Cupriavidus metallidurans CH34: one gene and its partner. The protein of the gene in region 1 binds, or shares a complex with, the protein of each later gene. Links are inferred from orthologs where the notes say so. Each region holds a gene or a part of one and is shown in the gene's direction. Other genes may lie near its edges.

Evidence for each region.
Region 2: the proteins of RMET_RS09145 (region 1) and holA are in contact, whole or in part, in a cryo-EM structure (PDB 8GIZ), measured with the Escherichia coli proteins. The link is inferred for Cupriavidus metallidurans CH34 from one-to-one orthologs.

The regions. Positions count from the first base shown.
Region 1 is NC_007973.1:1,981,611-1,984,833, reverse strand. The notes cover bases 80-2,985. They hold RMET_RS09145 (DNA polymerase III subunit delta'), read left to right. Parts: upstream 80-978; coding sequence 979-1,992; downstream 1,993-2,985. Other genes in these bases: RMET_RS09135 (TatD family hydrolase), read left to right, coding at 2,674-2,985; RMET_RS09140 (PilZ domain-containing protein), read left to right, coding at 2,098-2,508; tmk (dTMP kinase), read left to right, coding at 290-892; mltG (endolytic transglycosylase MltG), read left to right, coding at 80-285. Outside these bases: more of mltG, read left to right, coding at 1-79; more of RMET_RS09135, read left to right, coding at 2,986-3,223. UniProt on the Escherichia coli protein: Part of the beta sliding clamp loading complex, which hydrolyzes ATP to load the beta clamp onto primed DNA to form the DNA replication pre-initiation complex.
Region 2 is NC_007973.1:3,227,926-3,231,239, reverse strand. What follows is about bases 121-3,117. They hold holA (DNA polymerase III subunit delta), read left to right. Parts: upstream 121-1,082; coding sequence 1,083-2,153; downstream 2,154-3,117. Other genes in these bases: RMET_RS14890 (glutamate-5-semialdehyde dehydrogenase), read left to right, coding at 2,280-3,117; RMET_RS14900 (LPS-assembly lipoprotein LptE), read left to right, coding at 516-1,031; leuS (leucine--tRNA ligase), read left to right, coding at 121-479. Outside these bases: more of leuS, read left to right, coding at 1-120; more of RMET_RS14890, read left to right, coding at 3,118-3,314. UniProt on the Escherichia coli protein: Part of the beta sliding clamp loading complex, which hydrolyzes ATP to load the beta clamp onto primed DNA to form the DNA replication pre-initiation complex.

The DNA.
Region 1 (3,223 bases):
CTGCAGACCGATCCGACCGTGATCTACGGCCTGGGTGAGCAATTCGACGGCAACCTGCGCAAGAGGGATTTGCTGACGGACACCCCGTACAATACGTACACCCGTACGGGCCTGCCGCCGACGCCGATTGCCTTGCCGAGTCTGGCGTCGCTGGCCGCAGCCACGACGCCGGCGCCATCGGACGCCTTGTATTTCGTGGCACGCGGCGACGGCAGCAGCCATTTCTCCAATTCACTACCCGAACACAATCGCGCGGTCGACAAGTACCAGCGCGGCAAACCATAAGGTCATGCGCGGAAAATTCATCACCTTCGAGGGCATCGATGGCGCGGGCAAGAGCACCCATATCGAGTGGGTGGCCGAGCGCCTGCGCGCGCGCGCAAATGTCGTCACTACCCGGGAGCCGGGCGGCACGCCGCTGGGCGAAGACCTGCGCCAGTTGCTGCTGCACCGGAAGATGCATCTTGAAACCGAGGCGCTGCTGATGTTCGCGGCGCGCCGCGAGCACATCGCCGAAGTCATCGAGCCCGCGCTGGCGCGCGGCGACTGGGTCATCTCGGATCGTTTCACCGATGCCACGTTTGCCTATCAGGGCGGTGGCCGCGGGCTGGCGCTCGATCGGCTGGCCACGCTCGAGCAGTGGGTGCAGAGCGGTCTTCAGCCCGACCTGACGCTGCTGTTTGACGTTCCGCTGGAAACCGCGAGCGCACGTCTGGCCGGGGCCCGTGAGCCCGACAAGTTTGAGGCCGAGTCCCGCGCCTTCTTCGAACGCACCCGCACTGAGTATCTGCGCCGTGCGGCGGAAGCGCCACAGCGCTTTCGGGTCATCGACGCAACGCGCTCGATCGACGAGATTCGTGTGGCGCTTGAAGAAATTATTGCAACGCTTTGATTTTTAATGGCTATATCCATGTGGTGATGTCGATGTCATTGACTCCGACAATACATGAGATGGCTGCGCTAACTGATTGAACCTGAATGCTTTATCCCTGGCAACGAGATGACTGGCATCGGCTGACCGCGCTACGCGACCGGCTGCCGCACGCGCTGCTGCTTCACGGCCAGCAAGGCATCGGCAAGCGCGATCTGGCGTTGCACTTCGCGCAGGGCCTGCTTTGCGAAAGCGCGCTGCCCGATGGCCAGCCCTGCAATACCTGCAGCGCCTGCCACTGGTTTGGTCAGGGCAACCATCCCGATTTCACGGTGGTTCGGCCCGAGGCACTGGAAGCCGGCGCTGGAGAGGCCGAAGGCGACGGCGAGAGCGGCAGCAAGAAGAAGGCGCCGAGCAAGATCATCCGCATGGAGCAGGTGCGGGCGCTGATCGAAGCGGTGGGTGTTGGCACGCACCGCGCGGGTTTGCGCGTGGTGGTGGTCTATCCGCTCGACGCGCTGCAGACTGAAGGCGCCAACGCGCTGCTCAAGACGCTCGAGGAGCCGCCGCCGTCCACGGTGTTCCTGCTGGTCACGGATCGTATCGACCGTGTGTTACCGACGATCCTGTCCCGCTGCCGCCAATTCTCGATGACGCGGCCGACCAGCGCGGATGCGCTCGATTGGCTGCGCGGACAGGGGGTGGCCGATGTGGAGGCGCAACTGGCGCTGGCTGGGGGGGCGCCACTGACGGCGCTGCACGCGGCCGAGGCCGAGGAACAGCCCTTGCAGCGCTGGCTGGTCGGCCAGCTCGGTAGCGCGGCTGCGCTGGATGCCCTGGCCGCCGCGGAGCAATTGCAGAAGCTGCCGGTTCCCGCCGTGCTCGGCACCCTGCAACGCTGGACGTACGATCTGCTGGCGCTCTGCCTGGGTACGGGTGCCGCACGTTACTTCCCGAAGGAGCAGACGGCACTGGCCCGCTGCGCCAGCGCAACCGACGCGCATCGGCTGCAGGCGTTCGCCGCGCGGCTGGTCGGACATCGCCGCAATGAGAACCATCCGTTGGCGGCGCGCCTCGTGATGGAGTCGGTGTTGCTCGATTACCGACAATTGTTCCGTTAGCGTGCGTCTCGCGGTAGGAATCGTGCCGCACACGTGGTACAAGTCGAACAAAGCGACTTTCAAATAGCCCGCACAAAGCGGGCAACGCTGCAACAAGGGGTCAAGATGAACACACCAGCCATAGCGGCGCCGACACGACCAGCGGTCGGTCCCGCCACGATTCCCAATCCTGCGACGACCGGCCGCCCGAACGTGTTGTCACTGTCGATCAAGGACCAGGCAGGGCTGTATGCGGCCTATATGCCGTTCCTGGCGCGCGGCGGGATCTTCGTGCCTTCGAACCGGCCGTTCAGGCTTGGGGAGCAGGTATTCCTGGTGCTGTCGCTGCTGGATCGCCCGCAGAAGTATCAGGTGCAAGGTACTGTCGCGTGGATCACGCCGGTCGGCACGCCGATGAAGACGCCCGGCGTGGGGGTGCATCTCCCGGACGACGATATTGGCCGTTCGCTGAAGCGCGCGGTGGAAGAGATTCTTGGCAAGACGATTGAATCCGGGCGACCGACCCAGACCCTGTAGTCCATCTGGAGTTGCTGTCTTGCGCGAAATATTAGTCGCAACTTGTTGTAATTTATGAATGTTTTTGGTTTTGCCGCGGGTATCGTCGTTCGATGCCGGGCCGGTGACCGTGGCGTCGAGCGAGACCTGATGATCGCCCGACGTCGGCTCGATTGAGATATCCCCATGTTTGTTGATTCCCACTGCCATATCGATTTTCCCGAGCTGGCCGAAAGGCTGCCGCAGTTGCTCGAGAACATGCGGACCAATCAGGTGTCGCACGCCCTCTGCATCTCGGTGACGCTCGAGGACTTTCCGCGCGTGCTGGCGCTGGCCGAACAGCATCCGAACCTGTATGCCTCAGTCGGCGTGCATCCTGACTACGAGGAAGGCGCCGAAGAACCGACACTCGAGCGGCTGGTCACGCTGTCGGCGCATCCGCGAGTGGTTGGTACCGGCGAGACCGGGCTGGACTACTACCGTCTCAATGGTCGCAGCATCGCGGAGATGGAGTGGCAGCGTGAGCGGTTCCGCACCCATATCCGCGCGGCCCGCCAGACTGGCAAGCCGCTGATCATCCATACGCGATCCTCGGCGGACGACACGCTGCGGCTGATGCGCGAGGAAAACGCAGGTGAGGTTGGCGGCGTCATGCACTGCTTCACGGAGACCTGGGACATCGCCCGGCAGGCGCTGGACGAAGGCTTCCATATTTCGTTCTCGGGTATCGTCACGT
Region 2 (3,314 bases), 1.2 Mb from region 1 along the record:
CGCTGCGCCGCGAGATCCACACCGTGCTCAAGCAGGCCAACTACGATTACGAGCGCATCCAGTACAACACCGTGGTGTCCGCCACGATGAAGATGCTGAACGCGCTGGAAGATGCGAAGACCGCTTCGCCGGCCGGGCGCCGTGAAGGCTTCAGCGTGCTGCTGCGCGTGCTGTACCCGGTGGTGCCGCACATCGCCCACGGGCTGTGGCAGGAACTCGGCTACGCCGCTGAGACGGTCGACATTCTCGACGCCGCATGGCCGCAAGTCGACGAAGCCGCGCTGGTGCGCAGCGAGATCGAACTGGTGCTGCAGGTCAACGGCAAGGTGCGTGGCAGCCTGACGGTGCCGGCCGATGCTGACCGCGCCGCGATCGAGGCCACCGCGGCCGCCAGCGAGATCGTGGCCAAGTTCGCCGCCGGTGCCGCACCGAAGAAGATCGTGGTGGTGCCGGGCCGTCTCGTCAACGTCGTGCTCTGAAGCACGCGGACTGGAATCAGCAGACAGGGATAACGAATGGATCGACCGAACATGGGACGCCGCGGTTTCTTCGCCATCGGCGCCGCGGCAGCGGCGGCGGCATTGCTGGGTGGCTGCGGCTTCCATATGCGCGGTAACGCCGATTTTGCGTTCAAGCGGCTCTACATCGGCATTCCCGCGAATTCGCTGATGGGTGCGGATTTGCGCCGCAACATCCGCAATGGCTCGGACACGCAGATCGTTACCGACCCGAAGGAAGCGGACGCACTGCTCGACGTGCTGGCCGATACGCGGGCCAAGTCGATCCTCTCGATTACCACCGAGGGTGTGGTGCGGGAATACCGTCTGACCTACCGCTTTACCTTCCGCCTGCGCGATGCCAGTGGCAAGGAGCTGATCCCACCGTCGACGCTGCTGCTGACGCGCGACCTGACGTACAACGAAGCCAACACGCTGGCCAAGGATTACGAAGAGCAGCAGCTCTATCGCGACATGCAGCGCGATGTTGTGAATCAGCTCATGCGCCGGCTGGCCTCGGTCAAGACGATCTGACGCGCCGGGTATCGGCGCGACTCAGGCCGACACAGGAAACATAGGGCGACAATGCAGCTCAAGCTCGACGGACTCGAGGCACATCTGAGGCAGGCGCAGGCCAAGGGCCTGGCGCCGCTTTACGTCGTTCACGGCGACGAGCACCTGCTGGTGCTGGAGGCGGTAGATCGCCTGCGCCGCGCTGCGCGAGAGGCCGGTTTCTCCGAACGCGACGTGCTGGTGGCCGAACGTGGCTTCCAGTGGGGGCAGGTCATCGAGGCCCAGCAGTCGATGTCGCTGTTCGGCGACCGCAAGATCGTCGAGTTGCGTATTCCATCGGGCAAGCCGGGCAAGGACGGCGGCGAGGCGTTGCGCGCCGTGGCCGCCCAGCCGTCGCCGGATGTGGTGATGCTGGTCACACTGCCGCGCCTGGATTTCGCCACGACGAAATCGGCCTGGTTCCAGGCATTGGAGTCGGCGGGGGTGTCGATCAAGGTCGATGCCGTGGACCGCACGCGGCTGCCCGCCTGGGTGGGCGAACGACTCGGCCTGCAGCAGCAGCGGGTGGAGCCGGGCGAGCCAGGGCGGCGCGCGCTGCAGTTCATCGCCGAAAAGGTCGAGGGCAACCTGCTGGCCGCGCATCAGGAAATCCAGAAGCTCGGCCTGCTTTATCCGCCCGGCGCGCTGACCTTCGACCAGGTTCAGGACGCGGTGCTGAACGTGGCCCGCTACGACGTGTTCAAACTGTCCGAAGCCATGCTCGGCGGCGACGTGCCGCGCCTGGTGCGTATGCTCGAAGGGCTGCGTGGCGAGGGCGAGGCTACGGTGCTGGTGCTGTGGGCGCTGACCGAGGAAATTCGCGTATTATCCAAGGTCCGGCAAGGCTTGGCGGGCGGCAAGCCGGCGGGCGTGCTGATGCGCGAACTGCGCGTCTGGGGCCCGCGCGAGCGGCTCGTACCACAGGCCGCGCAACGGCTGTCGATGCCGCAACTGGAAGCCGCGCTTGCCATGGCCGCGCGGCTGGACCGGCAGGTCAAGGGCCTGTCCGACCTGCCAGGCGCTGGCGGAGCGGCCGGTGCGTTACCAGCCGAGCCATGGGACGGCCTGATGCAGCTTGCGCTGATGATCGCCAGACCCGCATGAGGCCTCCGGGCCCCCGGGGTCCGGACAGGTGACCGGACCACCGAACCAGAACAATCGCCGGCAGCCGCGCCGGCGCATCGACATCGCGGCACTCATAGCAGACCGGGCACAGGCCCGGACACCATCATGACCGAGTTCGATCTCCACGCTTACATGACCCGCGTTGGCCAGCAGGCCCGCGCGGCATCGCGCGCCATGGCGCGCGCTTCCACGGCCGACAAGAACCGTGCGCTGCTGACGATTGCCGCGGCCATCCGCCGCGATGCGGACAAGCTCAAGGCCGTCAACGCCCGCGACGTCGAACGCGCCCGCACCAACGGCCAGGACGCCGCCTTCATTGATCGCCTGACACTGTCGGACAAGGCGATCGCCACGATGGCAGCCGGCCTCGAGCAGATAGCCGCGCTGGCGGACCCGATCGGCGAAATCTCGAACATGAAGTTCCGTCCCACCGGCATTCAGGTGGGCCAGATGCGCGTGCCGCTCGGCGTGATCGGCATCATCTATGAATCGCGTCCGAACGTGACCATCGATGCGGCGGCGCTGTGCCTGAAGTCGGGCAACTCTACGATTTTGCGTGGCGGCTCCGAGGCGATCGAATCGAATACCGCCCTGGCCGCGCTCGTGGCCGAGGGACTGGCCGCGGCGGGGCTGCCCTCCGAAGCCGTGCAGGTGATCGAAACCACGGATCGCGCCGCGGTTGGTCGCCTGATCACGATGACCGAGTATGTCGACGTGATCGTGCCGCGCGGCGGCAAGAGCCTGATCGCCCGCTTGATGGAAGAGGCGCGCGTGCCGATGATCAAGCACCTGGACGGCATCTGCCACGTCTATATCGATGACGACGCCGACCTGGAAAAGGCCGTGCGCGTGTGCGACAACGCCAAGACGCAGCGCTACGCACCGTGCAACACGATGGAAACGCTGCTCGTGTCGCGCGAGATAGCTGCGAAGGCGCTGCCGCCGCTGTGCCGTATCTACCAGGAAAAAGGTGTCGAGTTGCGCGTCTGCCCGGCAACGCGCGCCACGCTGGAAGCCGCCGGCTTCTCGGGCCTGGTCGACGCCACCGAGGAGGACTGGCGTCTCGAGTACCTGGCGCCGGTGCTGGCGATCCGCACGGTGGACGGACTGGACGCCGCCATCGCGCACATCAACACCTAC